DNA from 3 places in the Anaerostipes caccae L1-92 genome. Region 2 is predicted to be linked to each of the others. Evidence: riboswitches for the same ligand, from Rfam matches in the RefSeq annotation. Region 2 holds a riboswitch; each other region holds the start of a gene.
The links. A riboswitch is a leader RNA that binds a small molecule or an ion and turns the genes downstream of it on or off. The one in region 2 is predicted to bind cyclic di-GMP.
Positions count from the first base shown of each region.

Region 1: it holds a riboswitch for cyclic di-GMP, as region 2 does, so the genes downstream of both, ANCC_RS00505 (MSCRAMM family protein) here and ANCC_RS15665 (autotransporter outer membrane beta-barrel domain-containing protein) in region 2, are expected to answer to the same signal.
Region 3: it holds a riboswitch for cyclic di-GMP, as region 2 does, so the genes downstream of both, ANCC_RS03750 (Ig-like domain-containing protein) here and ANCC_RS15665 (autotransporter outer membrane beta-barrel domain-containing protein) in region 2, are expected to answer to the same signal.

Region 1 covers NZ_AP023027.1:89,633-100,608, reverse strand. Annotated here, with positions in the region: gene ANCC_RS00510 (nucleoside recognition domain-containing protein) at 1-35, opposite strand, end outside; gene ANCC_RS00505 (MSCRAMM family protein) at 232-4,311, opposite strand; cyclic di-GMP riboswitch class I at 4,393-4,485, opposite strand; gene ANCC_RS00500 (hypothetical protein) at 4,534-5,115, opposite strand; gene ANCC_RS00495 (AbrB/MazE/SpoVT family DNA-binding domain-containing protein) at 5,257-5,520, shown strand; gene rsmI (16S rRNA (cytidine(1402)-2'-O)-methyltransferase) at 5,581-6,429, opposite strand; gene ANCC_RS00485 (tRNA1(Val) (adenine(37)-N6)-methyltransferase) at 6,430-7,182, opposite strand; gene ANCC_RS00480 (PSP1 domain-containing protein) at 7,172-8,038, opposite strand; gene holB (DNA polymerase III subunit delta') at 8,032-9,024, opposite strand; gene tmk (dTMP kinase) at 9,063-9,698, opposite strand; gene ANCC_RS00465 (aminotransferase class I/II-fold pyridoxal phosphate-dependent enzyme) at 9,700-10,976, opposite strand, start outside.
Region 2 covers NZ_AP023027.1:3,206,142-3,217,117, forward strand. Annotated here, with positions in the region: gene truA (tRNA pseudouridine(38-40) synthase TruA) at 1-587, opposite strand, end outside; gene ANCC_RS15650 (energy-coupling factor transporter transmembrane component T family protein) at 602-1,414, opposite strand; gene ANCC_RS15655 (energy-coupling factor transporter ATPase) at 1,407-2,270, opposite strand; gene ANCC_RS15660 (energy-coupling factor transporter ATPase) at 2,255-3,106, opposite strand; cyclic di-GMP riboswitch class I at 3,232-3,316, shown strand; gene ANCC_RS15665 (autotransporter outer membrane beta-barrel domain-containing protein) at 3,493-6,183, shown strand; gene ANCC_RS15670 (bL17 family ribosomal protein) at 6,342-6,878, opposite strand; gene ANCC_RS15675 (DNA-directed RNA polymerase subunit alpha) at 6,952-7,908, opposite strand; gene rpsD (30S ribosomal protein S4) at 7,954-8,547, opposite strand; gene rpsK (30S ribosomal protein S11) at 8,567-8,959, opposite strand; gene rpsM (30S ribosomal protein S13) at 9,094-9,462, opposite strand; gene rpmJ (50S ribosomal protein L36) at 9,708-9,821, opposite strand; gene infA (translation initiation factor IF-1) at 9,893-10,111, opposite strand; gene map (type I methionyl aminopeptidase) at 10,129-10,884, opposite strand; gene ANCC_RS15710 (adenylate kinase) at 10,892-10,976, opposite strand, start outside.
Region 3 covers NZ_AP023027.1:737,513-748,488, forward strand. Annotated here, with positions in the region: gene ANCC_RS03730 (InlB B-repeat-containing protein) at 1-1,497, shown strand, start outside; gene ANCC_RS03735 (ammonium transporter) at 1,797-3,035, opposite strand; gene ANCC_RS03740 (P-II family nitrogen regulator) at 3,158-3,496, opposite strand; gene ANCC_RS03745 (DMT family transporter) at 3,714-4,610, shown strand; cyclic di-GMP riboswitch class I at 4,709-4,794, shown strand; gene ANCC_RS03750 (Ig-like domain-containing protein) at 4,884-7,889, shown strand; gene ANCC_RS03755 (InlB B-repeat-containing protein) at 7,908-8,372, shown strand; gene ANCC_RS03760 (Rrf2 family transcriptional regulator) at 8,390-8,827, opposite strand; gene ANCC_RS03765 (YhgE/Pip domain-containing protein) at 9,036-10,976, shown strand, end outside.

The DNA.
Region 1 (10,976 bases), 470 kb from region 2:
TCTTTTTTTGAAATCATTCCATACAAAAGTATCATGAATAAAATTAAAGGGATAATAATGCCGGACAGCGAAACAATCACAGTCACACCCGCCTTATTACTTTATATTATAATATATACATGCATCCTCGTCCTATATGCCAAAAACAGGTAAGATTGATAGAACTCATTATAATAAAAAAGGATACCAGAAACAAATCGTGCTTTCCTGGTATCCTTAGATTATTTTTGGTTACTTCTTATATTTTTTTCTGAGAAGCAGCAGTACGGCACCTGCCGCACACACAGCCACTATGGCGTAAACAGCTGTATGTGAACTGTCTCCGGTTCTGGAAACCCTTGATTCAGTCACCGATTTGCTGGAAGCTTCAGAAGTTTTGACAGTTTCACTGTCCTCTCTGTAGTAAGAATCTTCATCCTCAGGTTCTTCATATGTTGTCGTGGTTGTTGTCTCACTTGTGCTAGATTCTTCTTCATCATCTCCACCGTAATATGGATCTTCCGGTGAAGGCTCATCATACATTTCCACAGTCTGCAGTTCTCCCCCTGCATTCACTGTAAACCTCACATCCTCTGCAAGTTCGTAGCCAAACGGTGCTTCTGTCTCCCTTAAAATATATTCTTCTCCGGGAATAAGCTTTCCTGTGACCGCGTGTGCCTCCTCTTCAGATGTCCACTCTTCAACGATCAATTCTGATCCGTCTTCCTGAATCTGAATGATCTGAAGCTCAGCTCCTGCCAGCGCTTTCTTCGTCGCTGCATCCAGCTTGATGACAGAAACTTTTGTAGGTACATTTTCAGCTTCGACAACTACCGGTGTCTCTGCTGCCTGATCGTTAATTCTGAATTCATATTTGGTCTCCGCATCCAGATTGTAGCCTTCCGGCGCTTTTGTTTCCTGGAAATAATAAGTTCCAAGCCTCAGATAGTCAAATCTGATCTGACCCTGTGCATCGGTCTTAAGTCCCTGAGCCACTAACTCTCCGTCTGCCTTGTACAGACTGAATTCTGCTCCTTCAAGAGTCCGGGCGTCTTCGCTGCTCACCTTTTTAAGGAGAACGGAACCTCGTTTTGCTTCATTTGTAATTGTAAAACCAAAGTTCAGAGTTCCATTTTCATCTAATGAGAAAGTGTAGTCTCTTCCGTCAAACTGAACCTGTACTCTGTCGGATTCTTTCTCCCCGATCACTAGTTTGTGCTCCGCTGCGTCCAGTACATAATCGTTCAGAGCCTTTGTCTCTTTCAGATAATAGGTGTTGCCGTATTTTAATCCTGCATCGAAAGCAATCCTTCCCTTGTTATCTGTTTTCATAACACTTCCAACTTCATTCTTATTATGGTCATAAAGCTGAAATTCAACATTTTCCAAGGGAGCATTATCTTCTGCATCTGTTTTGTTTAAGATAAAACGAATGTTATCACCTGTCAGGCCGCTGTTCATTCCGCTTAATATCAATGGGACACTGCCGCTGGTTACCTTGGTCTCTTTGGCACTCGCATCAAAGGTAACGGTGTTTTTAATATTTCCTGTGGCAGATGTGACATCTGTGATAAATAAGACTTTAAACTGGTGAGTTAAATCCAGTCCATCCGGGAATGTAAACACAATCTTACCTGAAACATCATCATAATCTGAATCCATTCCGGAAATCTCTTTATTGTTTGCCGTCACATCGATCAGCTTTACAGATCCCTCTCTGTAAGTCAGTCCCGGCTGAAGCTGATCTGTAATTTCGGCCTTCTGTTTCGTAATTACCGCATGGTTTTTATTTACATTTACGGTCCACTCTACATAATTTCCTTTTTTATAAGAGGTGGTTTTTTCTACATCTGGCGTATAGCTTACATTTACTTCAGCTTTTGCTGTCAGCTCTGTTTTAAACTCGTCTGCCCGTACACTCACTTCATTGACTGCACTTACCTTTTCTGGTTTTGTCTCAGCCTTTGTCTCATCGGTAACGGTACTCAGTGTCATGTCATTTTTGTCTGTCGGAAGCATTTGTTCCGGGAAGTAAATAATGATACTATCACCGCTGACCTCATAGTAAGGCTGATCTGCACTCTTCTCTGTCCCAAGAACTTTATCTCCGTATTTAAGGCTTCCCTCTACGAGTCTGTGGCCTTCCGGAAGCTTCTCTGTGACAACCATGTTATGAATGTAAATGCCCTTTGACCTGAGCCAGATCGTCCAGTTGAATTCATCTTTGCTGCTGTTATAACTTCCCTTCTTGGAAACGAAAGTCTGGATATTTACAGAACCTGTTCCCGTAATATCCTGTTTGTTACCATCCCATTCGAGAAACACATGGTTTTTAAAAGAAACAGCCGGTGAGTTCCCATTTGCATTCTGAGTGAACTGAAGGGCTCCGCCCTTAATCCTTGTTGTATATGTGATCGTGCATTTGTTTTTTCCAAGATCCTTTATAGTAAAAATTAATTCGTTTCCATTTACCTGCACATTTTTTTCATTCTTGCCCTTATAATTAGCATTAAAAGATCCGGCAATGTATTCAAGCCCTTCCGGAAGCACATCTTTAAACTGAATGTCTCCATTCACTGTTTTGGTTGGATTGTTATTGACAGTGACTGTCCATTTTATGGTATTGTCATCTTCAACTCTTGCAAAGGCTCCTGACTTTGTAAGTCCCAGCTTTCCTTTCTGATATCCGCTTCCCCAGCTGGAATCCTCATAATCAGAAATGCTTACATGGTTTCCAACCGTCATGACTGCAGTATTTCTTACACTTCCTTTTTTTACAGCCGCCTCGGTATCCAGCCAGATCTTATAATTGACATAGACAAAGTTATTGTTGTACTTTGGATCAAGTGTTACTTTAAATTCTCGTGTTGCCGTATCATACGTATATTCATTTTCACCCGGTGTACTTCCTGCTGCCTTTGTAAGTTTCACTGCATTGCCGCTGCCATATTTCACTGTGAGCTGTCCTTCTGTCTCCATCAGTGAGGTTCCTTCTGGAAGCTTATCTGTAAATGTAACCGGCAGTTCTCTGCCCGCTGTATCGTACCAACCTTTCAGCTGAAAGCCAAGATACGGCTTCTTTGCATCGTCATCATATCCTATATTATTGGATGCATTTTTATCTTTCCAAAATGCATATCTTACCACCCGGACTGAAGCATCGGCTGAAGCTTCACCTTTACTGTCCCCTGTCTTAATTGTTACAGTATTAGCTGCAATGGCAGACATATCTTTTGCACCATTGGACTTATAATCTGATTCAAAAAATTCATCCGTAAGCTTTGTTTTGTAAGTTAATGTATGGGAACCATTGCTGATCTTTCCGAACTTATAGTTCCATCCATTGTCAGTTAGTTCCGGATCGGCAGTTTTTGTTCCGTCTAACTCCACGGAACCTTTTACAAAGACTTGTTTTTTATCAAACGTATCTATCAGGGTGTATCCTTCCAGATTATTGTCTCCCTTATCCGGTGTGGCAATGACCGTCCATGTGATGGTCTGGTCTTCTCTGTTCAGCGTTCCCTTTTTCGCTACTTCAGGGCTTTTCTTTTCCACTTCCGGTTTAAAGTCAGTCTGATACTCCTGCCCGAATCCCTCAAGTTGTCCCAGATCGAAAATAATTGTCTCTTCTTTTAACTGATCTGCGTCCACGCTGCAGCTAATCTCCATGAACCCTTCAATATTAGATTGAGTCAGCGTTTTTGGAAATTTTACTGTGATGGTCGCATTGTTGTTTACGGTCCAGTTCGGAACTTCCTCTACAGCGCCTGCCTGTTGCTTATTTAATTTCTGCGCAGCGCCGCTGAGACCATCTAACTGGAACACGTTCGGCATTTTCAGAATATAAGTGGATCCTCCCTGAATGGTTTCCTTATTCGGAATTTTGAACTCATATCTGATGATCACATTGCTGTCTTTTGTGACAGGATGAGACTCCGTGAACGGATTTCCTAAATGGTCTGTAAATGCAAATTTAGTTAAGTATTTGGTGAAATTGCCGTTTGTCACCACAGGATCTGATCCCTGTTTTACGGACTTTACGGCTGTTTTTTTCTGAATTGCTGTGACAGATGCAGTGCTCTCGGCCTTTGCGGCTTCTGTATTACTCTCTGTTGCGGCCTTTTGCTCTGTTGTGACAGATTCTGTGGCCATTGCAGCTGTTTCCTCAGTTGCTAAAGAAGCCTCTGTTGTAGAAGTGATCTGTTCTGATGCAGTTTCTGTTTCCGCCTCCTGTGCATGGACATTGGTGAACGCACCATTCCCTGCGATAAATGATATCGTCAGCACAAAAGCCGCAAGAACTGCAAGACTTTTTCTTACCTTTTTACTCATTTTCATACCCCCATTTATTATTTGAAACAAAAAAGACTGAGTATCCAACGGATTCTCAATCTACACATAAATAATAATTTATGAGGCAGCTGGCTGGCACGATCATACTCCCTATACGATATAGCCCCTTTAGCTTTGCGTCACTGCCTTTCGGCAGCTTTGCCTATTTATTTTACTCTTTCTAAACCTATATTCTCATCATATACAAATTGTCTCTAAAAATCAAGTGCTTTTCTGAAATTTCTCGATGATCTTTGCAAAGAGAATTCCTACGATCGTGGAACAAAAGGTTGCAACAATGGCCGGCGCAACAATCGCGGTCGGATTCACACTTCCGTACTGGCTTCGGAATACGATGATGTTGACCGGAATCAGCTGTAAAGATGAAATGTTAAGAATCAGAAACATACACATTTCCCTGGTGGCGACACCTTTGTGCGGATTGATCCTGTCAAGGGCCTTCATTGCCTTGATCCCTGACGGTGTTGCGGCCCATCCAAGTCCCAGAAGATTAGCCACGATATTCGTGCTGATGTATTCCTTTGCCTCCTTATCCCTCAACCTCGGAAACAGAAGCTTTAAAAAGGGCGCTATGAGTCTCTCAAGCTTTTTTACAAGGCCTAAGGAGACTGCAACGTTCATAATCCCGGACCATACCCCCACGACCCCGAACATCAGGATACAGAGTTGTACAGCTTCCTTAGAAGAATCCAGAATCGTGTCTGATACGGCATTCAGATTACCGTTTATACTTCCTATTAATATACCTGCTAAGATTAAAATACTCCATATATAATTGATCAAAGGAAAACTCCTTTTTCGTTCTTAGTGTATCCTATTCTTTTCCCCATAAGAATATGCTTCAAAGCCCGGATTTGACAAGCTTTGTGAGGTATGATATTGTTAGGTATAGTAGTTTACTAATTTGCAAGGAGGGAAGCGAATATGAAGAGTACAGGTATTGTAAGAAAGCTTGATGAGCTGGGACGTATTACTTTACCAATTGAGTTAAGACGTAATCTGGATGTGAATGAGAGGGATCCCCTTGAGATCTTCGTTGACGAAGATACGATCATATTGAAAAAGTACAATCCAGCAGACATCTTTACTGGCGAAATGGATGATCTCGTTGAGTACAAAGGCAAGAAAGTGTCAAAAAGTTCTATCATTGAATTGGCGAAACTTGCTGGTTTAAATGTTGCAGAATAAAGCAGTGGGATATAGTGAAAGGACATATGCTGGATGATATGTCCTTTTTTTGATGTTATTTTATTTCTTATACCGGAGAAGCTCCTGATAAATGTCTCTTTTTCCTACTCCGCGGTCTTTGGCCACCAGTTTCATAGCCTCTTTTTGTGAGAGGCCTTTCCCTAAATAGCGTTCCATATGCTCCATCAAATCGAGTTCCTGAAACTGCTCCTGGCTCTCCTTTTTCAGTTCCTCCAATGTTCTTCCCTGAATGATCAGAACACACTCACCCTTTGCCGGATGTTCGGTATAATAGGAGATGACCTCTTCCATCTCAGAAACAAATACCGTTTCATGCTTCTTTGTCAGTTCCCTGCAGACCGTCATTTTCCTATTCCCCATCGTGCTGTAAAGTTCCTCCAAAGTCTTTAACAGCCTGTGGGGAGCCTCATACAAAATAATCGTCCGTGTTTCATCCTTCAGCTGTTCTAAGATCATGGCGCGCTCTTTTTTATCTGGCGGCAGAAATGCTTCAAAACAGAATCTTCTGGTTGGCTGTCCTGAAATAATCAGTCCATTGATCAGGGCACATGCACCCGGCAGGGACGTTACCTGAATGCCGTTTTCATGACACTGTCTCACCAGTTCTTCTCCCGGATCTGAAATGCCCGGTGTTCCTGCATCCGTAATCAGTGCAATGTTTTTTCCATCCTCCAGAAGCTTTACAAGATAACGGGCTTTTTCTACACGGTTGTACTCGTGATAGCTCGTCATCTTTGTCTTAATATCAAAGTGATTTAAAAGCTTAATGCTGTGCCGTGTGTCTTCCGCAGCGATCAAATCTACAGCTTTTAACGTTTCCAGTGTCCGGAATGTAATGTCCTCCAGATTGCCGATAGGCGTTGCACATAAATATAATTTCCCTGCCATTTAAACCTCCTCTGGTTTCCATCCATAAATTTTATAAATTTCTTCCGTATACTGTCCGGGCTTTTCATAGATGATCAAAGGCGGTTCGACCTTCATCCTGGACTTCCCTCCTTTTACTGCTTCCAGCAAAAAAATATTGGATTCTTTTTCCCTGTAAGGATAAACAAACCGGATTCTTTTGGGCTCCAGTCCGTCATTGCTCAAACAGTTAAGGATCTCAGAAAGACGATAGCTTCTGTGAACCAAAAACAAACTTCCGCTGTGTTTTAAAAGGACTCTGGCAGCACCGGAAATATCCCGGAATCTGCACAGGATCTCATGTCTTGCAATGGCTTTCGCATCATTTGGATTCCTGAAGCCATGATCATTCACCATATAAGGCGGATTTGAAGTAATGACATCAAAACTGTCATGTGAAAAAATCGCAGAAGCCTTCGTAATATCGCCTTCTACGATCTCTATCTTTTCTTCCAGCCCGTTTAATGCAGCACTTCTTGCTGCCATCCCGGCCATCTCACTCTGGATTTCCAGCCCGGTAAAATGTCTTCCGGGCGTCTTGGCTTCCATGAGGATTGGAAGAATCCCCGTTCCTGTGCCAAGATCCAGCACATTTCCGTTTTTCTTCACTTTGACAAAAGAGGACAGCAGAACCGCGTCCATTCCAAAACAGAAACCGTCTTTTTTCTGGATGATCTGATATCCCTTTATACCCAGATCATCCAATCGCTCTCCGTCTCCAAGTTTAGCTCTCATGATTCTTGTGACTGCCCTTTCCCCGTCTTTTTCTCGCATTTTTCGGATGATAATTCAAATCATCCAGCTTGTACTCCACGATTTCCTTATCGCCGTTGTCATCTTCTACGATCAGCTTCACATTTTGTCTGAGTATATTGACCCGCTGCACTTCGCCAGTGCGGCCATCCGGTGTTTTCACTGCGTCTCCGATGTTCGGCAGTTTCTTGTTCAGGTATTCGTATGTCTCCTGCTCATTTTTCAGACAGCACATCAGTCGCCCGCAGACCCCTGAAATCTTAGTGGGATTCAGAGACAGGCTCTGTTCCTTTGCCATCTTAATGGAGACCGGAATGAATTCCGACAGATAAGAACTGCAGCACAGTGCCCGTCCGCAGATTCCAATCCCGCCGAGCATCTTTGCCTCATCTCTCACACCGATCTGGCGCAGTTCGATTCTTGTTCTGAAAATAGATGCCAGGTCTTTCACCAATTCACGAAAATCCACACGGCCGTCCGCGGTAAAGTAAAACAGGACTTTATTGTTGTCAAACGTATACTCGGTAGCTACCAGTTTCATCTCCAGTTTGTGTTCCCGGATCTTCTGTGAACAGATAGAGAAAGCTTCCTTCTCTTTCTTCAGATTTTCCAGTGCTGCATCTTTATCTTCTCTGGTTGCAATCCGAAGAACCGGTTTTAACTCGTCAGAGACGGCTTCCTTGTCCACTTTCTTTTTGTCCGTTACGACTCTGCCGTATTCCACGCCGCGGGCAGTTTCCACAATCACATGGTCTCCCTGTTTTATGTCAAACTTTTTTGGATCAAAAAAATATACTTTCCCGGCAGTGCGGAACCGCACTCCAACTACTTCTACCATACCTTTCCATTCTCCTTCATCGTTAGAAGCAACATTTCCATCGTCACTTCAAAATTCACGTTCGCATTCAAGCGTACTCTGGCCTTCTGAATCTCGTCCATGATGTGGGTAAGGCCTTCAAATGTAATATAAATTTCCTGCTCTTTGAGCTGGCGGTACTTGTCCTTGAAAATCAGAAGATTCACAGATCCCGTTGTCTTGAGGATCAGCATATCCCTGTACCAGTCTGTCATAATGTCAAGAAAATCATAAATCTGTTCTTTATATTTTGTCAATGTCTTTAAATAAGAAATCATCTCATGAAGTTCAATATGATGTATATAACCAAGCATTCCCAGCGCCTCATTCAGCATCTCGTGGAACTCTTTAGTCTCAGCCACATGGACAGCCTTTCCAAGGTTGCCCAGTGAAAACGATACTGCGAAATCAATCATATCCTCATCTGCCTGCGTATGTTCCTTCAGGTAATCCCTGATCTGATCTTCGGGGACAGTTCCCAGAGACATACATACACATCTGGACAATATTGTCTCCAGCAGGCGGTCTTTGTTGTTTGTAAGAAGCAGGATCACTGCATACTCCGGCGGTTCTTCCAGCGTCTTTAACAGTGCATTCTGAGCCCCTACATTCATACGGTCTGCATCGTCCACAATATATATTTTATAATTGCTGCTGTACGGCTTAATGTCTATGGTCTCATTGATCCCCTGTCTGATCTCATCTACGCGGATCTCGTATTTTTCATGTGTTATATAGATCAGATCCGGATGGTTTCCCGTATCCGCCTGACGGCACGGCGTACATTGTCCGCACCCCTCATGTTTCTCACAGAGCAGCGCTTTTGCAAAGGCTTTTGCCAATGTCATCTTTCCTGATCCGTCTTCTCCATTCAGTAAATATGCATGTGAAATCTGTCCGGTCTGAATGGCTTCTTCAAAATGCTGTATGATCTTCTTATGTCCAACCACGTTATCAAAACTCTTCATCTCATCCTCTTCCATCCCTATGAAATCAATCCCCTGCCTTACGTCTGTTTTGTCTCTCTCGTCAGGGCATCATCAACTGCTACTTTTATCTGACGGTGAATTTCCTCAATGGAGTTTCTCCCGTCTATTTTAACCATTCTGTTTTTATCTCTTTCGGCTAACAGCCTGTATCCTTCCACCACTTTCCTGTGAAATTCCAGCTTTTCTGATTCCATACGGTCCAGCTCTGCCTGCTGTTTCTTCCTTCCGATGCCGGTCTCTGCATCCACATCAAGCAGGAGCGTTATATCCGGCATAGTATTTCCCACTGCAAAACGGTTTACTTCATATACCAGATCAACACCCAGTCCCCTTGCAATTCCCTGATATACGGCCGAAGATTCTATGAAGCGGTCACAGATGACTACTTTTCCCTGGTCCAGAGCAGGCTGTATGACTTCCTCTACTAACTGGGCCCTGGCCGCAGCGTACAAAAGAAGTTCTGTCATATGTCCCATGTTTTTATAATCCCGGTTGAGGATCACTTCACGGATCGCTTCGCTTATAACCGTGCCTCCCGGTTCCCTGCATACTATTATATCATACCCCTTCTGCAATAAGTAGACTCTTAATAAATCAATCTGTGTCGATTTTCCGGCACCGTCCGGCCCTTCCATCGTTATAAATATTCCCATCTCAAACCCTTTCATCCACTATGTAAATCCGGCCTTCTGACAGACCGATCAAATTCATCTTCTGTTCCCGGTACTCCTTCATTTTCTGCACTATTTCCTCTGAAATTCTCTCTCCCGGCACCGCCAGCGGTATACCCGGAGGATATAAAAATATAAATTCCGCACTGAGCTCTCCGACCGCTTCGTACGGAGACACCAGCTTCCTGCCCCTGATCTTTGCCTCATAAGGCGTCATAACCTGCTCAGCAGCCGGAATAACAGCCTGTCCCGGATTTGGGACATGGTACAGGCTTTCATCTGTCTCCAGAAAAGCCTCACACAATTTACCTAACGCCTCTTTTGTATCACAAATACTCGTCATAGCCGTGACATAGGATATTTCGGACATCTCCAGCTCGATCCCATATTCACTCCTCAAAATATGAAACAGCTCTTTGCCGGTAATCTTTGTATCTCCGGTCAAAACAACGATTTTCCCCGGATCATCTGTCCTTAAGAGCTTCAGATTTCTCATATGTTTAAGTCTGGCCCGGATATCCATTAGATTCTGAACATAGTCATCAAACAAGTCCGGCCTGTCTGCACATTTCCTGACACAGTAATCAATACTTGCCATCAAAATATAAGACGGACTGCTGCTCTGAAACGTAGATAAAGCCTGCTGAATCTCCCTGGTGCCTATCCTGGAACTGCATATGTGCAGAAGTCCGGTCTGAGTAAGGGAAGGCAGTGTCTTGTGCAGACTCTGGATCACTGCGTCTGCTCCCTGAGATACCGCACTCTCGGGAAATCCACTGTGAAATACAAAATGTGCTCCGTGAGCTTCATCCACGATCAGGGGAATCCCCTCTTCATGAAGAACCTCGGCAATCTGCCTGATATCAGACACGATCCCTTCATAAGTGGGAGAAACGATAACAGCGGCTTTAATGCCTTTTTCCCTGTTCAGGATGTCCTGCACCTGGCTTCTGGTAATCCCCATACAAATATTCTGCTCTATTTTGGGATATAAATAAACCGGCCTTAAACCAAGCATGGAAATTGCATGATATACGGACTTGTGACAATTCCTGCTGATAAGAATCTTATCCCCCAGCCGACAGGACGCAGTCACAGAAGCTAAAATACCTCCGGTGGTGCTGTTGATCAGAAAATAACTTTCCTTACTTCCATATATATGTTTGATATACTCCATTGATTCTTTAATCATCCCTTCCGGATGATGCAGGTCGTCATAGCCGCTGATCTCTGTAGTGTCAAGCGCAAACAGAGATCCCT
Region 2 (10,976 bases):
ACCATGTTATATAAAAATCCGTTTCCCGTGACTCTCATGGTAATATACCGGCCGTTCTGCCTCACTTCGCACTCATAGATCGTGCGCACCGTGGTCTTTGTAGGACTCCCTGTGGTAGAAAAGCTTAAAAAGTCATGCTCACCTAAAAAGCAGCGGGCAGCTGTGCGCATACGCTCCGCATCCAGCGGCACATACACGAAGTGATGGTGCCTTGCCGTGACCGGGTTATCAAATTCTGCATTGTAAATCGTATACTCGTAAGTTTTCCTCGTATCCTGATATCTGGGATGGAAATCGTCTTTTACTTCACTGGAAGACTGTATGACAATATCATCCGGCAGCCTCTGGTTCAGAGCCCTGGCGATCCTTTCACCCGGAATCTCCGTCTCCGTGTCAAACACTGCCACATTCCCGAGGGCATGTACCCCGGAGTCGGTGCGGCTGGCACCGATCACCGTAATCTCTTCTCCCAAAAGACTGCCAAGCTTCTCATTGAGAATCCCTTCTATGGTCGTATCCTTTGGCTGTATCTGCCAGCCGCAGTAATTTGTCCCGTCATATGCCACTTCTAATTTTATCCGTTTCATAGAATACCTCACGCCTATCTTCCGACCGGACAGAAAAATCCCAGGTAAATCATCAGTGCCAAAAACAAAGCCAAAAACAGATAGGCCAGCAGGTCTCTTCTGCAGTATTTGAGAGGCTTCATCTTCGTCCGTCCGTCCCCTCCGTGGTAGCACCTGGATTCCATGGCCAGGGCCAGGTCATTGGCTCTCCTTACCGCCGCCACAAACAGCGGCACTACGATCGGCACCATGCTCTTCATCCGGTGCAGAAAACTTCCATTTTTAAAATCCACTCCCCTTGCAGTCTGGGCCTTCATGATCTTGTCCAGCTCCTCTGTGAGGATCGGGATAAACCTTAGGGCAATCGACATCATCATCGCAATCTCATGCACAGGAATTTTGATCAGCTTCAAAAATCCCAGGGACTTTTCGAGCCCGTCTGTGAGCTCATTGGGTGTGGTAGTAAAGGTCATAAGGGAAGTGCCCAATACAAGCATCACCAGCCTTGTGCCCAGATAAACGGCTGTGATGACTCCTTCTTTGGTGATCCTGATAACACCGAAATGTACGATCGCCTCCCCCGGTATGAAGAAAATATTGATGACAACGGAGAAAAGCAAAATAACGCCAACGGCTTTCAGCCCCCTGACAATAAAAGAAAGAGGTACAGTGGAAAGGCCGATCATCAAAGCCAAAAACAGCAGAGAAGCCGCATAAGTCAGCGGGGACTTTGAGAAAAACAAGGTTATGACAAAAATCAATGTCCCCACCAGCTTTACCCTCGGGTCCAGCCGGTGAAGAATAGAATCTGATCTGTAATATTGTCCTATGGTGATGTCTTTAATCATATGTTTGTTCCTTCTTTAATGTTTTTAGGATTGCCCTCCTGGCATCTTCAAGGGTCAGGATCTCTCCCTCAACAGGAAATCCTTTTTCTTTCAGATCATTGGCCAGGAGTCTGAAAAACGGTACGGACAGTCCCATCTGCTCCAGTTCTTCCTGATGGGAAAACACCTCTTCCTTATCCCCGTCAAATTCCAGCCGCCCACGGTTCATGACGATCATCCTGTCTACATAGGATGCAATGTCTTCCATACTGTGGGATACAAGTATGATCGTGATACCCTGTTCCTGATTGAGACGCTTCAGCAGTTCTAAAAGCTGTACCCTTCCCTCAGGGTCCAGACCGGCGGTCGGTTCATCCAGAATAAAATATTCAGGCTTCATTGCCAGAATGCCTGCGATAGCTACTCTGCGCTTCTGTCCTCCGGACAGTTCAAACGGCGACTTTCCGAACAGTTCTTCTGAGATCCCCACGTCTTTGAGTGCCTCCTTCGCGGCTTTGACAGCTTCTTCTTTGGATGCCCCAAAGTTCATAGGGCCGAAACAGACATCCTCCAGTATGGTTGTCTCAAACAGCTGGTGTTCCGGATACTGAAAACACAGGCCGACCTTTCCCCGGAGGCTCTTGATATCATAATTGTCATCGTGGATATTCTTTCCCTCAAAATACACCCTTCCTTTTGTAGGTTCCATGAGACCGTTCAGATGCTGGATCAGCGTAGACTTACCCGATCCCGTGTGTCCGATGATGCCGATAAATTCTCCCTCTCCGATCTCTAAATCTATATCGATCAGCGCGGGCTTCTTTATATCCGAATTATCTTCATATATATAACTTACTTTTTCTAAACTAATTGACATAACTCTTCCACCAGTTCTTCCCTTGTCGTTATCGCATCAGAAAGCCTGATACCCTCCTTTTTAAGCTCGTAAGCAAGCTCTGTGGCAAACGGAACTTCAAGCCCGTACCCTTTCAGCTCCTTAACATGGGCAAACACTTCCTTTGGCGTTCCGCTCATTACGACCTTTCCCTGATCCATGACAAACACTTTGTCAGCCAACAGTACCTCTTCCATATCATGTGTGATTAAAATGATCGTGATCTCTTTTTCTTTGTTTAGTTCCCTGGACAGGGACAAAACATCCTGCCTTCCCTTAGGATCCAGCATCGCGGTGGGCTCGTCCAAGATAATACACTCCGGTTCCATAGCCATGATCCCTGCAATGGCTATGCGCTGTTTCTGTCCGCCGGATAAATGGTTGGGGCTTGCACTGCGGTAAGCGGTCATTCCGACGCCCTCCAGTGCCCCTGCCACGCGGCTCCAGATGTCTTTTGTGGGAACGCCGATATTTTCCGGGCCGAAGGCTACATCTTCTTCTACTACAGAACCGACAATCTGGTTGTCCGGGTTTTGAAATACAATTCCTGCACTTTGGCGGATCTTCAGGAGCTTTTCATGGTCTCTTGTATCCATACCCTTTAAACAGACAGAGCCGGATGTGGGCTGCAGCAGTCCGTTGATATGTTTTGCCAGGGAAGATTTGCCGGAGCCGTTGTGTCCAAGAATGGCAATGAACTCCCCTTTTTCCACCGACATATCCACACCATTTACGGCATTTATTGTCTGAGTTTCCTCTTCCTTCTCCCCATACGTTATATATTGATGAATTAAATCTTTGATCTGTAATATTGACATTGGTTTCTCCTTTGACATATGCTCCATTATATCAATAAAATTCTCTGGAAACAATAGGTATTCATTGACATTCCCACGGTTAGACCATATACTTAGGGTAGAAATAAGCACCGCTTAAAACGGTCTTTATATTTTGGCAAAACCGGGGAAATCCGGTGACGCAAAGCCAAGGGCCTAAACCATTTACTGGTACGGCAGCCGGTTGCTCCATTTTACCTACGGGACTATTGTACTTTCATAGCCCTCTCGATGGATTTTGTACTGCATATTTTCTATGCAGTTTGACTTACGTTGCATTTTTTAAGATAAAATCGACTCCGGCAGGATACCGCCGGAGTTTTTTATTTTAGTATCATGACAACATATCAAATAAGGGGGAGATTACTATGAAACGCTTGAAAAAGCCTGCTGCGTGGCTGACCGCAATATTTCTTGCACTCGGCCTTGCAACTCTGGGCAACTTAAGTTATGCGGCGGAGGAACCACTGGAAGCAAAGAAGGACCTTCAGGCGGCATCCTCTTCAGAGAATGTGGCTGCATCTGAGGAAGAAAAACCTGCATCTGCTGACAGGCCGACAGAGACAGCCGAAAGTCAGCAGACAACTACAGCACCTGAACCAGAGGTTACCGAGACCTCAAAGAAAGAGACGACAGAAGCCCAAAACTCAGCTGCAGCCAAAATTTCCAATGAAGGAGTATCTGAAAAAGACGTGAAAATGAAAAAAACTGCTGCAAGTGATCAGGAAATCATGATCGAAGGCAGTACACTCTATGCTCAGGGCACTTCCATCGTGATCAAGAAGGATTCCGACGGCAAAGCCTATGTCTTTGATGCCTCCGGTAATTCCCGTCTGTCTGACACACCGGTTACGAGCGGTTTTACAATCTATGGCGGAGGAAAGAATAAACCCGCAAAAGGAAATGTAACGATTGACATCCAAAATGTACAGGTGTCCAGAATATATGGAGGAGGTTTTTCCGATGGTACCGGAAATGCGGATCTGAGTGGAAATGTCTCCATTAAAGTCTCAGGTACTGTGAATGCTTCTTCAGTGTGTGGAGGAGGATATGCCAATGCATCCAAGGGAAATGCCAGTGCCAATGTATCCGGATCTGTCACTGTTGACATTCCCTCTGTCCCGTCCAGCAACCATGGCAACCTATACGGAGGCGGCTATGCGTATACCACCGGAGCATATAATGCCTCAGCGGATGTAGCCTCAGTAAACATAAGTGTCACGAGCAGGACATATTCTCTGCGCGGAGGCGGCTATGCCACAGCAAACGGGGACGGTAAAGCCTCTGCAGATGTATCTGGTTCTGTTTCCTGTACAATGAAAAGTGTAGACATCCGTGAAGTATATTCGGGCGGTTATGCCAGCGGAGCCAACGCTCATGCAAGCTGCGGCTCCATCACCTCTTCCTTTGCAGGAAGCGGAAATGAAGTCATGATCTTCCACGGCGGCGGGGATGCGAGCAATCAGGCCTGCGCCGATGTTTCCGGCAGTATCACTGCCAATCTGAGCAACTGTTCCAATATATATGGCTATGTCACGGCAGGAGGTACAGCCTCCGGCGGAGGTTCTGCCGATGTAAACGGTTCTGTTTCCCTGAATGTAGTCAATTCTGTGTCTCCGGTAGGAGAGCAGTGGGGTAATCTGGTGGCTGCCGCTTTTCACACCGGCGGTCAGGCTTCAGGTCAGGGCTCCAGCGCAGATGTAAAAGGTACCTGCTCTACACTTTACAAAGACAGTGAAATCGTAGGCACGATTGTGGGAGGCGGAGAATCCGTCAGCGGAGGTTCTGCCAGATCCGGAAAAATTTCTTTTTCCCTCGAAAATGTAAAGGGAAACGAATATAAAGGAACCATGTACTACGGCGACTACATCTTAGTCGGGGAGGTGGATGACGAGAGTTCCAGGAGTCTTGCAGAGTCCTCACAGGCCGCTATGACCGTCACTAACAGTAAAACAGAATTTCTCTGGGGAGGCCTTTTGCTCAAGGGAAATTCCCTGTCCTGCAAAACAGGATCTGATCTTATCATAAAAGACAGCGCATCAACTTTTGACGGTATTGCTCATTTTGATACTTTATCAGTAAGCCATCCGATTACGGTCAGTTCCTTTGAACCAAAATCTGACGGTGTCCCGACACTTTTAAAAGTTACAGGACTTTCAGCCGGAAAAACTGCAGTGACGTTCCATGGCAGCGGTGCAGAACAAAATTGGTTTGCACTGAGAAACGGAACTTTAAACTACAATGAAACAGCGGAATCTGCGGTCTGGAAGATCGCGTCCTATAATACACCTTCCGGCTCCATCGCCGTACAGCAGCCCCCGGAAGCCCCTGGAGTGGCCTTGGAAAACAGCGATGCAGGCCATTTTCTGACGCAGGAAGACCGGGAAAAAATAAACACCGGAAGCAGTATAGAAATTGTCCTGAATTCTTCTCCCGTATCTGATCCGCCTACAGATATCAGCAAACTCCTGGAGAAGGAAATGGACCGCACCCAGACTCAGCCTGCGGTCATCTTGGATCTCAATCTCATGAAGGTCATTGACGATGTGCCGGAAAGTATTCATACTTTAACCTCACCATTAAAACTTACCTTCGATGTACCTGAGGAATACCGAAAAGAAAACAGACAGTTTCAGGTTATCCGCATTCATGAAGAATCTGACGGAAGCTACAGCGCTGACACTCTGAATAATTTAAGTACAGAGCCTGACAAGGTAACTGTCGAAACTGACCGGTTTTCTGTTTATACCCTTGTATATAAGGACCAGGCTTCAGCAGCCTCAGAGTCTGCTGTCAATACAACTTCTGCCGGGGGAGATAAGAATACCTCTGATAAAAAGAACACTTCCCGCAGCAAAACTGCTATAGGGAAAAAAGACATTGTACAAAAAACCGCGTCCAATAAAAAAATCTCTAAATCAGATTCCAAAGGACAGGGCTACGTCGGCAGTACGGCCAATACAGCCGATACACACCGCAGTTTCCCTTCTCTTCTTCTAATCCTTTCCGGAAGCCTGATCTGTGGCAGCTTCCTGCTTAAAAAACGCACAGGCTTATAAAAAAGCAATTCAAAAACCGGATGAAATTATATTTACATGATTTCATCCGGTTTTTCTGTGATGGTGCTGAGCATTCAGAGAAAGCGTCTCCGGCCCAAAATTCATGGCAAAAAAAGAAGCAGGATAAAATCTGCTTCTTTTTCAAAATATGGCTCTTATTATACTAATTCGATCAATACTTCTAAGGCACCGTCACCTTTACGCTGTGCGATCTTTACGATCCTTGTATACCCACCATTTCTATCGGCATACTTCGGTGCATATTCGTTAAATAACTTTTCTGTAAGATCAACAGTCTTTGTATTGGCTTTTTTGCCTGCAAGCTCTGTCGGAACTTCCTTCACCGGGTATAATACCTTTAACATCTGTCTTCTTGCATGAAGACGGGAAGGCATATCCTTTGTGATCTCTTTTTTCACTGTCTCGTATACAGTAACTTTCTTTCCGTCAACAACTTCTTTGACACGTTTTCCGTCGCTGTCTTTCTTTGCTACTTTAGCGTCAACAGTGACTGTCTCAAAGTTGTCTTTTTCTCTGACTGCCATTGCAATCAGTTTCTCAGCGATCTTGCGGATCTCTTTTGCCTTTGCTTCAGTCGTAACAATCTTGCCTCTGTATAAAAGATCTGTTACCTGTGAACGCAGTAATGCTTTTCTCTGAGAAGATGTTCTTCCTAATTTTCTGTACTTTGCCATTATAATGACCTCCTGTGATTTTTCGCCATGCTTACTTCATACCTTCAGCCTAGGCGGGTCTTTTTATGATTTCTTATTCATCCCCTGAATTTAATGCCAATCCAAGTTCATTTAATTTCGCTAGAACTTCTTCCAATGATTTACGTCCTAAGTTGCGGACCTTCATCATATCTTCTGAAGTCTTGTTGGTCAGTTCTTCCACAGTATTGATTCCTGCTCTCTTCAGGCAGTTATAAGAGCGAACGGATAATTCCAGTTCATCAATGCTCATCTCCAGAACCTTTTCTTTCTCGTCATCTTCCTTTTCAACCATGACTTCTGCTGTCTTGGCATTCTCGGAGAGATCTACGAACAGGTTCAGATGTTCGCACAATACTTTGGCAGCGAGGCTGACCGCCTCGTCCGGTGAAAGGGTTCCGTTTGTAAAGACATCCAAAGTAAGTTTATCGTAGTCTGTCACCTGTCCCACACGGGTATTTTCCACCTTTAGATTCACACGCTCTACCGGAGTATAGATTGCATCGACTGCAATCTCATCGATAGAGTTGCCTTCCTTGTCTGCTTTGTCGGCACCGACATAACCGCGGCCTTTTGTGATCGTAAGTTCCATATCCAGATGTGCGTCATCTCCGCTCAATGTCGCGATGACCATATCAGGATTTAAAATCTCGATATCACTGTCAGCCTTGATGTCACCGGCAGTCACGACACCGCTTCCGGAGCACTCAATAAAGGCCTGTTTTGGTTCGTCCGTAGAACTGTTATTCTTAATCGCCAGGGACTTGATGTTCATGATGATCTCAGGGACATCCTCTTTCACTCCCGGAACGGAACTGAACTCATGCAGTACACCTTTGATCTTTACAGCACTGACTGCAGCGCCCGGCAGAGATGAGAGCATGATCCTCCTTAAGGAATTTCCGAGTGTCGTTCCGTAGCCGCGCACTAACGGCTCGACTACAAAACGCCCGAAACGGTTATCTTCAGAAATCTCACTAATCTCAATATTTGGCTTTTCAAATTCAAACATTTAAGCCCTCCTTCTGGGTTAGGAATTTGTTGAGGGTTATTACGATTATTTAGAATATAACTCGACGATCAGTGTCTCATTTACAGGAACGTCGATCTCTTCTCTTGCAGGTAATTCCTTTACAGTTCCGCTCAGTGCTTCCTGGTTTGCTTCTAACCAAGAAGGAACCATTCTTCCGCCGGTTACTTCTAAGATTTCTTTGTATCTAGGAGAAGTTTTGTGGTTTTCTTTGATCTCAATCACATCACCTACTGATACTCTGTAAGAAGGGATGTTGACAGTTTTGCCGTTTACAAGCACATGCTTGTGGTCAACGATCTGTCTGCATTCTTTTCTTGTTCTTCCGAATCCGAGACGGAATAATACATTGTCAAGTCTCAGTTCCAGAAGTGTCATAAGGTTTACACCTGTCTGACCTTTCATTTTTTCTGCTTTTGCGTAGTAATTTCTGAACGGTTTTTCTAATACACCGTAGATAAACTTCGCTTTCTGTTTTTCACGGAGCTGAAGTCCGTACTCACTCTTTTTTCTATTTCCTCTTGTTGAGGTTCTGTTAGACTTTTTGTCGATTCCTAAAAATACAGGATCGAGGCCTAAGGATCTACATCTTTTTAAGACTGGAGTTCTGTCAATTGCCATCTTTCAAATTCCTCCTAAATTAAACTCTTCTGCGTTTTGGTGGGCGACATCCATTGTGAGGTACCGGTGTTACATCTTTGATGCTTGTAACTTCCAGACCAGCAGCTGATAAAGCACGAATTGCTGCTTCTCTTCCTGATCCCGGTCCTTTCACCATAACGTCCACTGTTTTCAAACCGTGTACTAATGCTGCTTTTGTCGCTGTCTCAGCAGCCATCTGTGCCGCATAAGGAGTAGATTTTTTGGATCCTCTGAATCCTAATCCACCTGCACTGGCCCAAGAAAGAGCATTTCCCTGAGCATCAGTTAATGTAACGATTGTATTATTAAAAGATGACTGAATGTGTGCCTGTCCGTGCTGAACATTCTTTTTCACACGTTTTTTAGCCGCTTTTTTTGTAACTTTAGCCATAATTAACTCTTTACCTTTCTTTAAACTAAACCATATCCACTAAACAGCCAGAAAACCTGACAACCCAACGGGGCGTGTCATGTGTTTCCGTCCAAAGTATACCATCAAAGATATGATGGCCCATGTGTAAGCTGTTATTTTTTCTTGTTTGCAACAGTTTTCTTAGGACCTTTACATGTTCTGGCATTTGTCTTTGTCTTCTGTCCACGGCAAGGCAGTCCCTGTCTATGGCGTTTTCCTCTGTAAGATCCTATTTCTTTTAATCTCTTGATATTAAGAGCGATTTCTCTTCTTAAGTCTCCCTCTACTGTCTGTGACTCAGAGATAACTTCGCTGATTCTGCGAACTTCATCATCTGTCAGGTCACGTACACGAGTATCCGGGTTTACATTTGCTTCTGATAAAATACGTTTAGAGCTTGTAAGACCGATTCCATAAATATAGGTAAGTCCAATCTCCACACGTTTTTCTCTTGGTAAATCAACACCTGAAATACGAGCCATGTTTTTTCTTCCTCCAAAAATTATTCATTTTAATGTTGTTCAGGGGCAATCCATATATCCGCGTACGGTGAAATGATATATATGTCTCTAGCCTGACTACGATTTTATCTATATAAATATCAGCATGGAATCTGCGTTCCATACTGCAGCCGCCTAACAAAAAGTATTACTGTATGGTACCTTGGATACAGTAATATAAACACACAAAGAACAAAGATAGGAATCCTTGCTACGTGAAATAGAAATTATCCCTGTCTCTGTTTGTGCTTCGGATTCTCACAGATCACTCTGACAGAACCTTTTCTTCTAATTACCTTGCATTTTTCACACATAGGTTTTACAGATGCTCTAACTTTCACTTGTAATTCTCCTTTCTCAAAACGTTCGGATTCAATTATATCATCATGCTATCTGATTTTCAAGGCTTTTCTTATTTATCTCTCCAAATAATTCTTCCCTTTGACAGGTCATACGGAGAAAGTGCAAGAGTAACCTTGTCACCCGGAAGGATCTTGATGTAATTCATTCTGAGCTTTCCGCTGATATGTGCCAAAATCACATGTCCTCCCTCGATCTCTACCTTAAACATCGCATTCGGCAGTTTCTCCAATACGATTCCTTCTACTTCAATTGCTTCTGACTTTGCCATTTTTCCGACTCCTTTTTCTACTTTGATAATGATAATAATTCGTAACCATCTTCGGTTATTAAGATTGTATTTTCATAATGGGCGGCAAGGCTTCCGTCTGCCGTTACAACGGTCCAGTCATCAGAAAGCCATTCCACTTTCCATGTTCCGGCGTTCACCATCGGTTCTACAGCCAGTGTCATTCCTGCCCTGAGCTTCATGCCTTTTCTTCGTTCCTTGAAGTTTGGGATCTGGGGGTCCTCATGGAGATGAGTTCCGATCCCATGGCCCACCAGGTCTCTCACCACAGAATAGCCATTATTCTCTACGTATCTCTGAATTGCCTCGGAAATGTCAAATAGATGATTCCCTTCTTTGGCAAACTTCATACCTTCAAAAAAGCTTTCCTTTGTGACCCTGATCAGGCGGGCTGCTTCCTCTGAGATCTCCCCGACGCCATAGGTCCTGGCGGCGTCAGAGTGGTATCCCTGATAGATGACCCCTGCATCCAGGCTGACAATATCTCCGTCCTTTAAAATCCGCTCCTTCTTTGGGATGCCGTGGACCACTTCGTCATTGACAGACACACAGATGGATGCCGGGTAACCATTGTAATTCAGAAAAGAAGGAATACACCCGTATTCCCTTATGATCTTTTCCCCGAACTGGTCAATCTCTAAAGTAGAAATTCCCGGTTTGATGATCTCGGCCAAACGGTCATGCGTCTCTTCCAAGATCTTACCGGCCTCTCTCATTTGTTCGATTTCTTTTTTTGATTTGATCGTCACTGCCATGTTAATCTTATGCCTCTAAAATGCTTTTGATCTCATCAAATACTACATCAATGTGCCTTGTGCCGTCGATCTCATGCAGGCTGCCTGCACTC
Region 3 (10,976 bases), 1.1 Mb from region 2:
AACGGTGAATATTTCCCGGCCGATGAGCTGAGCATCGCCGATGAAACACAGCTGGAAGCGATCAACGAGGCAAAGAAGAAAGGGCAGATCGGGGATTTCCCTCTTACTTTCACAACGGCAAATGGAACTAAGGCTACGGTCACCGTATCCTTTCGAATGGACGGGACCGATGCGGCCCAGATCGATCCGGAGAAACCGACGTCAATGATCGGTGCGAACGACTTTGAAGAGGAAACAGGGGGAGAGGCGTTTGAAGAAGAGGAGATCAAGAAGCTTGGGGAGCTGAAGGGGAAGGACCCGGAGGGGAACAATATCTCCTACGTAGACTATCTTTTAAATGCAGAACAATATAAAAAGATCAACGATGCAAAGACGGCAGGGAAGGCCGGGGTCTTTCCGCTGACCTACGAGACCGCAGACGGGGAGAAAGCCGTGATCAGCGTGACCCTGGTCAAATATGACCAGACCACGGAGAACCCAGAAAACGGGGAAACGCTGAAAGGAAAAGATGTGATCAGTAAAACCGGGGGAGCTGCATTCTCAGAAGAGCAGCTGCTGGCCATGACCAAGGCATCAGGGCTTGACCAGGACGGAAACCCCCTTCCGGAGGGGCAGATCAGCCTGGCTGACAGCAGTCAGGTGGAGAAGATCAATCAGGCAAAGAAAGCAGGGGCCAAAGGAGAGTTTCCGCTGACCATAAAGACAGAGGGCGGAACCGAAGTGGCAGTTACTGTGTATCTTACAGATGAGGGAAGTGACGGGACAGCGTATGATCCGGAGAACCCGGCTGCAGCCATCGGGGCTGACGATGCGGAGCATGAGACCGGAGGAGAGGCGTTTACAGAAGAAGAGATCATAGAACTCTGTAAGGCCCGGGGAAAGAACAAAAATGGAGACACTCTGGACCTTAAAGCGGACAAAAACCAGCTGACTGCGCTGAATGAGGCGAAAAAGGCAGGAAAGACGGGAATGTTTGGGATGACCTTCTCGATGGAGGACGGCACAAAGGTGCAGGTGAAAGTAACGCTGACCGGAAAACATCAGGTAGTCTTTGATCCCAACGGAGGAGACTACACACCGGAGGTACAGACGGTGGAAGGCGGGAACCGCCTGGTCCGTCCCAAAGAGCCGAAGAAAGACGGATATGAGTTTGCGGGATGGTTTTACACGGATGAGAACGGGACAGAAAAAGAATGGGACTTCAAAACACCAGTCCATGATGGCATGACACTGAGAGCAAAATGGGAGAAGACACCGGAGAAGCAGACACAGACAGGAGACGGAAAGAAAGAGCAGGGGGAAGACAGTAAAAAAGACAGTGGAGGGAAAACAAAAAAGAAGAACCCTCCGGACTGGGAATACAGTAAGAGGAACGGAAGTGCATCAAAGACAAACGCGGCAAAGACTTCAGACAGAAGGCCGGTGCAGGGAATGCTGCTGCTGACGGCCGCATCCATGGCCGGATTTGTGATCCTAACCATGAAAAAAGCAAAATGATAAAATAGAACAAAGTGGGCAGGCCGCTTCAACTCCCCAACCCCTCAATACGCATCTGTGTACAGCCCGCGGAGCGTTTTTATTTAATAGGGAAGGCCGCAGAACTTTCCTATGAAACGAGAGAAAACCCCTGAGCACATCCTCAGGGGTTTTTCAGCAAAACAATCTTGAAGTATTATATTAGAGTTAAATTGAAATGTCTTAAGTTTGTCAGAGATTAGTCGTCATGTTAGTAAAAACTAGTCGAATTCCAGCTTTTTATATAAGCGGGGGAGAGGACCCCGGTTATATCACTAATATTAATGATCGCTTTTCAGTGGGAAATCTGCATAACCGGAAATACCATGCTCTGATATATCCATACCTGCAATTTCTTCTTCCTCGGAAGCCCGAAGTCCGATGGTATGCTTCAGTCCCTGGAAGATGATGAGCCCGCCGACAATACAGTAAGCTGCAACGGCAGCGACACCGATGAACTGTGCTTTGATGAATGCACCTCTTGTGATATCCATAAGCTTTAAGGAATCTCCGGTTGCGAAGAAGGCTGTCAGGAGGGTTCCTGCCACACCGCAGGCCAGATGCACACCACAGGCTCCGACCGGGTCATCAATTTTTATTTTTTTGTCAAGCAGTTCAATGACTGCGACTACAACGACTCCGCAGATGGCACCGATGGCGATTGCGCCGTAGTTGGATACGACATCACATCCGGCTGTGATACCTACGAGGCCGGCAAGGGAACCGTTCAGAGTCATGGAAACATCGGGTTTACCATAACGCATCCAGGTGATAACCAGCGCCACTAACGTGGATGCGGCGGCGGCCAGGTTCGTGGTCATGGCGATGGAACCGAGAGTATCGGTGGCAGCAGTCGTGGAACCGCAGTTAAATCCGAACCAGCAGAACCATAAAATAAAGACTCCTAATGCGCCGAGCGCAATATTATGAGCCGGGATCGCTCTTGGAGTTCCGTCGGCTTTGTATTTTCCGATACGGGGACCGACTGTCGCAGCACCGACCAGTGCCAGCCATCCGCCGACAGAATGGACTGCAGTGGAACCTGCAAAATCATGAAACCCTAACTCAGCCAGCCATCCGCCGCCCCAAATCCAGTGTCCGGTGATCGGGTAAATGATCAGACTGATCAGCGCACTGTAAATCAGATAGGAAGAAAATTTTGTGCGCTCTGCCATGGCGCCGGAAACGATGGTGGCGGCTGTGGCACAGAATACAGTCTGGAAGATCATAAAGACACCGGGTGTAAGATCTTTAAATTGCTGCAGGTCAATGGATGTCGGATCAAAAAAGCCTGTGGTGCCGACGATGGGATTGCTGCCTCCGAACATCAGAGCAAATCCGATGACAAAGAAACAAAGAGTACCGAGGACAAAGTCCATCAAGTTTTTCATAATGATGTTGCTTGAGTTTTTCGCTCTTGTAAAACCTGTCTCGACCATTGCGAAGCCTGCCTGCATGAAGAAGACAAGGAAAGCTGCGATGCAAGTCCATACAATATTTAATAACTGCTGTACGTCCATATTAATATCCTCCTTTAAGACAAAAAGGGGACAATGCGTGCCTGCCGTTTATGGCCTGGCTGCATTATCCCCTTTGATAATGATGTAAGTATGTTATTGTTTTCATATTTCTGCCGATTAGATTATAAAGCGTCTTTTCCGGTTTCACCGGTACGGATTCTGATCGCTTCTTCCACGGGTGAGATAAAGATCTTGCCGTCTCCGAATTCGCCGGTGCGGACGGTGTTCACGATATCTTTTGTCACCTTTTCAACAACTTCCTCCGGCATTACAGATTCTACTTTGATCTTAGGCAGCAGATTGGAATTCAATTCATTCCCTCTGTATTTCTGTGTAAATCCTTTCTGATTTCCATAGCCCATGATATTGGAGATCATGAGTCCGGATACCTTGTGAGCTTCCAGGATATGCTTTACATCTGTGAGCTTCTCGGGTTTGATGACAACTACAACTTTCTTCATCATAATATAATTCCTCCTCTTTTTTATTTTAAGAAAAAAAGGCATTCCAATCTCTTGATCGGAACGCCTTTGTTCTTGAATGGTTCCCATTATACTCCAGAAGACTCATTTGTCAATAAAAAATCGGTTTGTATAAAAATAAATACAGATGAAAATCATTCTTAATGTGTCTGTAAAACATGGTAGAATAGAAGAATCATCAGGAGCGGAGGAATTTATGAAAATAAAGAATAAATCATTGATGGCAGCCCTCGCGGTGCTTGCCACTTTTTTATGGGGAAGTGCCTTTCCCAGCGTAAAATTGGGCTACGAGATTTTCAAGATACAGGGAGACGATATCGGAAGCAAGCTGCTGTTTGCAGGCATTCGTTTCGCGGCGGCAGGACTCATGGTGCTTGCAGTTTTGGGAGTTCAGACAAGACAGAGGCCACTGCCGAAAAAAGGGGCATTTAAACATCTCTTGACTCTTGGAATTCTTCAGACGACAATCCAGTATTATTTCTTTTATGTGGGACTTGCGCATACCACGGGAGCCAAGGGGTCGATTATCAACTCATTTACAGCATTCTTTCCGGTAGTTTTGGCTCCGTTCTTCTTTAAGAGCGACCGGCTGACGGCGAAGAAAATCATAGGATGTGCCGTCGGACTTTCCGGCATCGTCCTGATCAATCTGAAAGGAGGGAGTCTCGGCGGATTTGCCTGGAATGGAGAAGGATTCATTGTACTGGCAGCACTGTCACAGAGTCTCGCATCCATTTACAGCAAGAAACTGGCACAGACGATGAATGTGATGCTGATCGCCGGATATCAGCTTCTGCTTGGAGGAAGCCTGCTTTTGATTTTTGGATATGCGGGAAACGGAACTTTGACATTCCAAACAAGCGGACTGATCCTGCTTCTTTACATGGCTGTCCTTTCTGCTGTTGCATTCAGCGTCTGGACCTGGCTTTTATCCCATTATCAGGTCAGTTCCATTTCCATCTATAATCTGCTGATTCCGGTGTTCGGAACACTGCTTTCCGGCCTGCTTTTAAAAGAAAACGTCTTTACTGCGGTTAATATCGCATCCATTCTTCTTGTATGCGGAGGAATTGCTGCAGTGAATAAACAGTAGGCAGCATGTTTTTCGGAAAGAGCCATATGAATGTTGTATTCATACGGCTTTTTCATTGTAACAGTTTCTGGGATGAAGTATATTAGAAGAAAGGAATATTACATATTGGGCAAAACAGGTGAAAGCCTGCGGCGCAAAGCTAAAGGGTCTAAGATTTTATTGATTATGACAGCCAGCTGCAGTTTTTATGCATTGCGTTTTTAGGACAGCAATGCATTTTTTATTTAATGATTATATGGGGACATTCACAAATATATTGAGGAGGGGACTAAGTTGAACTTAACAGGATTTAGAAGGATCACAGCTTGTTTCCTTGCCGCAGTCATGGTATTTTCAATGCTGTTTCAGACAGTGAAAATATCTGCGGCGGGAAGCACCGTCAAATCATCAGGCCTTAAGACGGTCTTTCTGACTGGATCAGACGGATATCCGTCTGGAGACGGCAGTACAAAGGAGCAGCCGCTGCATGATATCAATGCGGCATTTCGGGCTGCAGCAGACGGAGGAACGATTGTCATTATTGATTCCTATGTGGATCAAAAGGGGATTACAACGCCTGAGGAGAAAAAACTTACAATCCGGGGAGAACATCCGAGCGTATCTCTGACTCTCCGTTATGGGATAACTCTGGGGAGTGATCTGAAGTTTGACAGGATCAAACTTGAGACTACTTCTGTTGATGAGGAGGCCAGGCGTTTTTATGTCAATGGATATTCGTTGACCCTGACCGATACGGTCCAGTGTTTTGTGAATGAAAATGACAATCAGAAAGCCTATATTTATGCGGGAAGTCCGGACACCACAGAAGTCTCAGGGCGGAGGGCAAGGATTGATGTGGGCGGCGGAAACTTTGCCGGAATATACGGTTATGGGAAAAACGGGGCAAAAGTTTTGGAAGGAACAGAGGTTACGATCAGGGACAATGCCCTGACCGACCGGCTGGACACGGCATCCGTTGTAAATATCTATACAAAACAGAATCTCAGGGAGGCAGCACGGAATATTGACCTGCTGAATATTGCCGCGCCTCTTAACACATATAACCTGTTTCAGGTTAAAAATGTGACTCTTAGCTCTATTCTGACGATGGGCACTAACGGCGGAACCACGCTGGAAGGGAACCTGAATATGAAGGGAGACGCCAATCTGGACATCAGCTCTGATCTTTATGTCAAGGGGACGGTAAATGGCTCGGGAACGATCACTCCATGGTTTAGGGGACAGGTAGTTTCGGAGAGAAAAGATTCAGACGGACGTCTGTCGTTTTCAAACGATGTGAATGCATGGGAGATGCGCACAGAGGAGACGTCATCAGGGAAACGATGGTTTGCCGCGCCAAAAAATAAGGAGAGTGTGTATTTTATTGACGGAACATCGGGGAACGACGGGAATACCGGGGAGTCGGCAGACCAGGCATTTGCATCTGTACAAAAGGCTCTGGAGGCCGCCAAATCCGGGAAACAAAACATATCCTTGATTATCTCGGGAGACACGACAGTCGATGAGCCGCTGGAACTTTCCCTGCCGGGACATACGTTTTCAATTTCCGGTATCGGATCTGCTCCCGCTAAGCTTACGGTCAGCAAGCCTCTGACAATCAGAGAATACACGGAATTCAGCTTTTTGACCATGGACTTTACGGGGCGCGCCGGACAGGACGGCATTGTGATCGACACAGATATGGCTGTATTTGAAGATAATCTTACGATGGAGGGGACTCCGCCTGATATCAGATATATAAAATCTGGAGATGCGGGACAGCAGGTAGATATATTCAGCGGCACTTACGGGAATATAAACGGAGAAAATGAGGAGGCATTCCTTATCCTGCATAACGGATCTATCCAGGGGAAAATCAGCGGCTGGGGCTATATTAATGCGGCACCGGAAGAGTGGAACAATGATGCTGTATTTGTAGGAGGAGGCATTGAGAGCAGCGGCTGGCTGACCATATTAGGAGGAACACAATCTTTCACCGTAGATGGAGATATTAAGGCAGGATCACTGGAGACAGACGGACAGGAGGCAAATCTTCAGATCACCAGCGGAAGCCAGATTACTGTTAAAGATTTTGATCCTCAGGTTTCAATCACAGTTCTTCCAAAACAGGGAATGATATCCGAGGGTATTTATGTGACGGCAGATTCTTTTGTTGGAAATACTGAGATTTCCAGGGTCAGGCTAAAAAATACCAAGGGGTATGTGCTGCCTGTACAAAAAAGCGGCGAAAAATATATCGGAACATTGAAGGAAGCCCCGCAGCTGGATGCGCCCAGAAAGATTACTTGGGATGAAAAAGGATTCGGTGAACTTACGTGGGAAAAAGTTCCCGGGGCATCCAGGTATCTGGTCACAGTTTTCAAAGGAGACGAAGAGATTCTTACAGACGAAGAGATTCTTACAGACGAAGAGAGCAGTACAGAGAGCCTGGATTGTTCCAAAGATTTGAGCAGATATGGAAAAGGCGGGTACAAGGCTGCTGTCCAGGCGGTTTCTGACACTGGCGAGTATTCAGACAGTGATATATCATACAGTGACCTGCTGTCCTATCATGTAAAGGCTTCAAGCATAATTTTGAGTCCAAATGCGAAAGAACTGATTGTTGGAGAAACTTTTCAGCTGAAGGCCCGGGCTCTGCCATTCGATGCAGACTGCGGATATCAGTGGACTTCCTCCGATATTTCTGTGGCAGATGTAGACGATAATGGAAATGTAACGGCAGTATCACCGGGTACGGCAAGTATCACAGCAAAAGCCGACGACGGAAGCGAAGCCGCTTCATCCTGTCAGGTTACAGTAAAGCCAAAACCGGTGGAAAGGATTGTGCTGAGTCAGACAGAGAAGACACTGTATACAGGAGAAAAATTTACTTTAGGGGCAGAGGTACAGCCTCAGGATGCAGCGGATAAGACGGTAAAATGGAGCAGCTCAGATCCAAAGGTTGCCTCAGTAAACAGCGCGGGAAAGGTTACTGCATTATCTCAGGGCCGGGCAGTGGTGACTGCCAAAGCCAATGACGGAAGCGGCATAAAGGCCAGCTGTAACATTATAGTATCTGTCAGATCTTATTCTATTGAATATGTCTTAAACGGCGGCCGAAACCACAGAGATAATCCTTCTGAGTTTTCGAATACGCCGGTGCGTCTGAAAGCTCCGGCAAGGGATGGATATTTATTTGCAGGCTGGTATGCAGACGCAGGGTTTCGATCGAGAGTAGAATCTGTTACACAGAAAAGGGAGTGCAGACTGTATGCCAAATGGCAGAAGATCGCTCTTTAGGCACCGAAGCTGACCTCTATGAAGAATCCGTTGGGACCGACGATGACAGTGGATTATTCTAAGGTTCCCGGTGCCGCGGGCTATGAGATTTCTGTGTCACCGAATACAGGTTTCAGCAAAAGTTCCACGAAGCGATGGGAAACTGCAGCCGGGGGAAAGACACTGACAGGGCTTAAGAAAAATACAGTGTATTATGTCAGAATCAGAGCTTACCGTTGGGATTCTGCGGGCAGGAAAGTGTATGGAACATACAGCAGCAAAACAAAAGGATATACTGTCAAATACCGGCTCAATAAAGGCAAAAACAACAATGCGAATATGATCAGTTACTACAATATAAAAGTGCCGTTGAAAAATCCCTCTCGGAAAGGGTATCGGTTTAAAGGCTGGTACACATCTAAGAAATATAAGAAAAGAATCAAGACCATACCGAAAGGAAAGCGTGCAAATTATACACTTTATGCAAAATGGAAAAAGAAATAATAAAGAGCGGGAGAGGATCAGCTGTCAGGCAGATCCTCTGCGACTACATGATCCAGTGTAAATTGTGAGAGACTTTGTCTGTAAGCCTGTTCTGCACGGGTAAAAACAGAGATGATCTGCTGTTCTTTTTCATGAGCAATCATTTTTTCCTTCGGGAATACTTTATCTACCAGATTTGTAGTGGACAGAAATGGAGCGGTACTCTCAATGGCCTCGAACACATCCAGGAGACTGATGTTTTTCGGGGCCCTTTTTAAAACAAATCCTCCCTTTTTTCCCGCTTCGGAATCGACCAGGCCCGCCACGACCAGCTGGCGCATGATTTTCTTTAAGTATGAGTCTGACAACCCCAGACGTTCGCTGAGAGTATAGCTTTTCACAGGGGCATGGCCTTTGGTATGGGCGATGACCAGCAGAATACAGACGGCCTGCTCCAGGCTTCCTTTGATTTTCATTTTTATAAATCCTCCTTGTTAAACACAATTTTACTTGATATGGAGACGTTTTATCAAGATGTGTTGACAAATAAAAACCGGATGAATATAATACTCTGTATCCGTAGATAAGAAATATCCATGGATATATTATATCTACAAAGTATTCTTTTGTAAACAAAAGGTGTGGGAAGGACATAAAAATGAAGCTGAGAAAGAAGGAAGAAAGATGCTGAAAAAAGAATGGCAGAACATACGGAACAGTAAATGGATGATGCTGGTTTTGACGGCGATCATTCTGATCCCAACCCTGTACACGACGATTTTTCTCGGGTCTATGTGGGACCCGTACGGTGAGACGGAACATCTGCCGGTGGCAGTGGTCAACAACGATAAAGCGGTTTCTTATAACGGAACAAAAATGGAAGTGGGAAAAGAGCTGGTCAGCAATCTGAAGAAATCGGATGCGATGGATTTTCGTTTTGTCAATGAGGCGGAAGCGGACTCAAAGCTGAGAAGCGGAACATACTATATGGTCATAACGATTCCCGAGAACTTTTCAGAAAATGCTGCTACAGTATTAAATGAACATCCGAAGAAGATGGAACTTGAATACCGGACGAACCCGGGAACAAACTACATTGCGTCCAAGATGGATGAGACGGCCGTAAATACGATCCGCTCCCAGGTGGCAGAACAGGTCACGAAGACTTATACAAAAACCATGTTCCGGCAGATAAAGTCTGCAGGAGCAGGATTTGGGCAGGCCGCCGAAGGCGCAGAGCAGATAGGCAGCGGAGCAAAGAAACTTTCGGCAGGCAGTCAAACCATTACAGACAATTTAAACACACTGGCCTCCAGCTCTCTGACATTTAAAGACGGAGCAGATTCTCTCCAGATAGGGCTTAAACGCTACACAGACGGCGTGGCTGAGGCGGACCGGGGAGCAAAGAAGCTGGATCAGGGAGCGGGGCAGCTGTCAAAAGGCGCAAAAACTCTCAAGTCCGGCGCTGATGAGTTAAAAAGCGGAACCGGAACACTGAACAAAGGAGTGGCAGACTATACGAAAGGAGTCGGGGCTGTCTATGCAGGCAGCAGTGAGCTTGAGAAAAAAAGCAGTTCATTAAATGGAGGAGTACAGGCGCTATCCGGAGGAATTCAGGCACTGGAGTCAGGAAGCGGAAGTGTCCTCACCGGATTAGAGGCCATGTCCTCTGAACTTGGAAAGTCGCTGACACCCGAAAAACAGCAGCAGACAAAGCAGCTGGCCGCGGGGATGAAACAGGCAGCCGATCAGCTGGACCCTCAGGGGACATCAAAGACCGTAAGCTTACAGACAGAAAAAACGGCGGAGACATTGTCGCAGAAGGCTTCGGACCTCTCAGAACACGCAGATGAGCTAAAACAGCAGATTGCAGATTTAAAGGCTTCTTCAGAGTTTCAGAAACTCAGCAGGGAGGAACAGCAGAGTCTACTCTCCGGGCTGGAGAAAAGTGCGGATGCTGTTTCTTCTGATGCGGAGACGATTCAGAATAGGGCACAGAAGGTCAAAAATTCTGCGGCCAGTACACAGTCAGCTGGGGCAGATCAGATGAAGAATACTGCATACCTTCTCAGAAACGGTGCGGATGCCATTGGCAGCTTGTCCTCCGGTCTTAGTCAGGTCAAAACAAACCTTGATAAAACGGGTACAAAACCTTCGGATATGGGACTGATTCAGGGCATGCAGACAGTTCACCTGGGAACCGAAAAGCTGAAAACCAGTGTGGATGGAAAAAACGGACTCAAAGAAGGAGTGAATGCATATACAGCCGGAGTAACCCAGGTAAACGGGGGCTTACAGCAGCTGGACAGCAAATCAGGACAGCTGAAGACTGGAGCGTCAGAGCTGAACGCAGGTGTTGGAAAGATGACAGAAAAGCTGCCTGAGCTGTTTCATGGAATGGCAGATCTGAAAAACGGGACACTGAGTCTCTGCAAAGGAACCGGTCAGCTTAACAAAAACAGCCGGACTCTTTTAGACGGAAGCGGCAGACTTTCCGACGGGGCAGAACAGATCGGCAGCGGGGCAGAAAAACTGGCAGACGGCTCTGAAATAGTGGGGACCGGGCTTTCTGTACTTCAGGACGGAAGCCGCACATTAAAGTCAAAACTTTCTGACGGAGCTGCA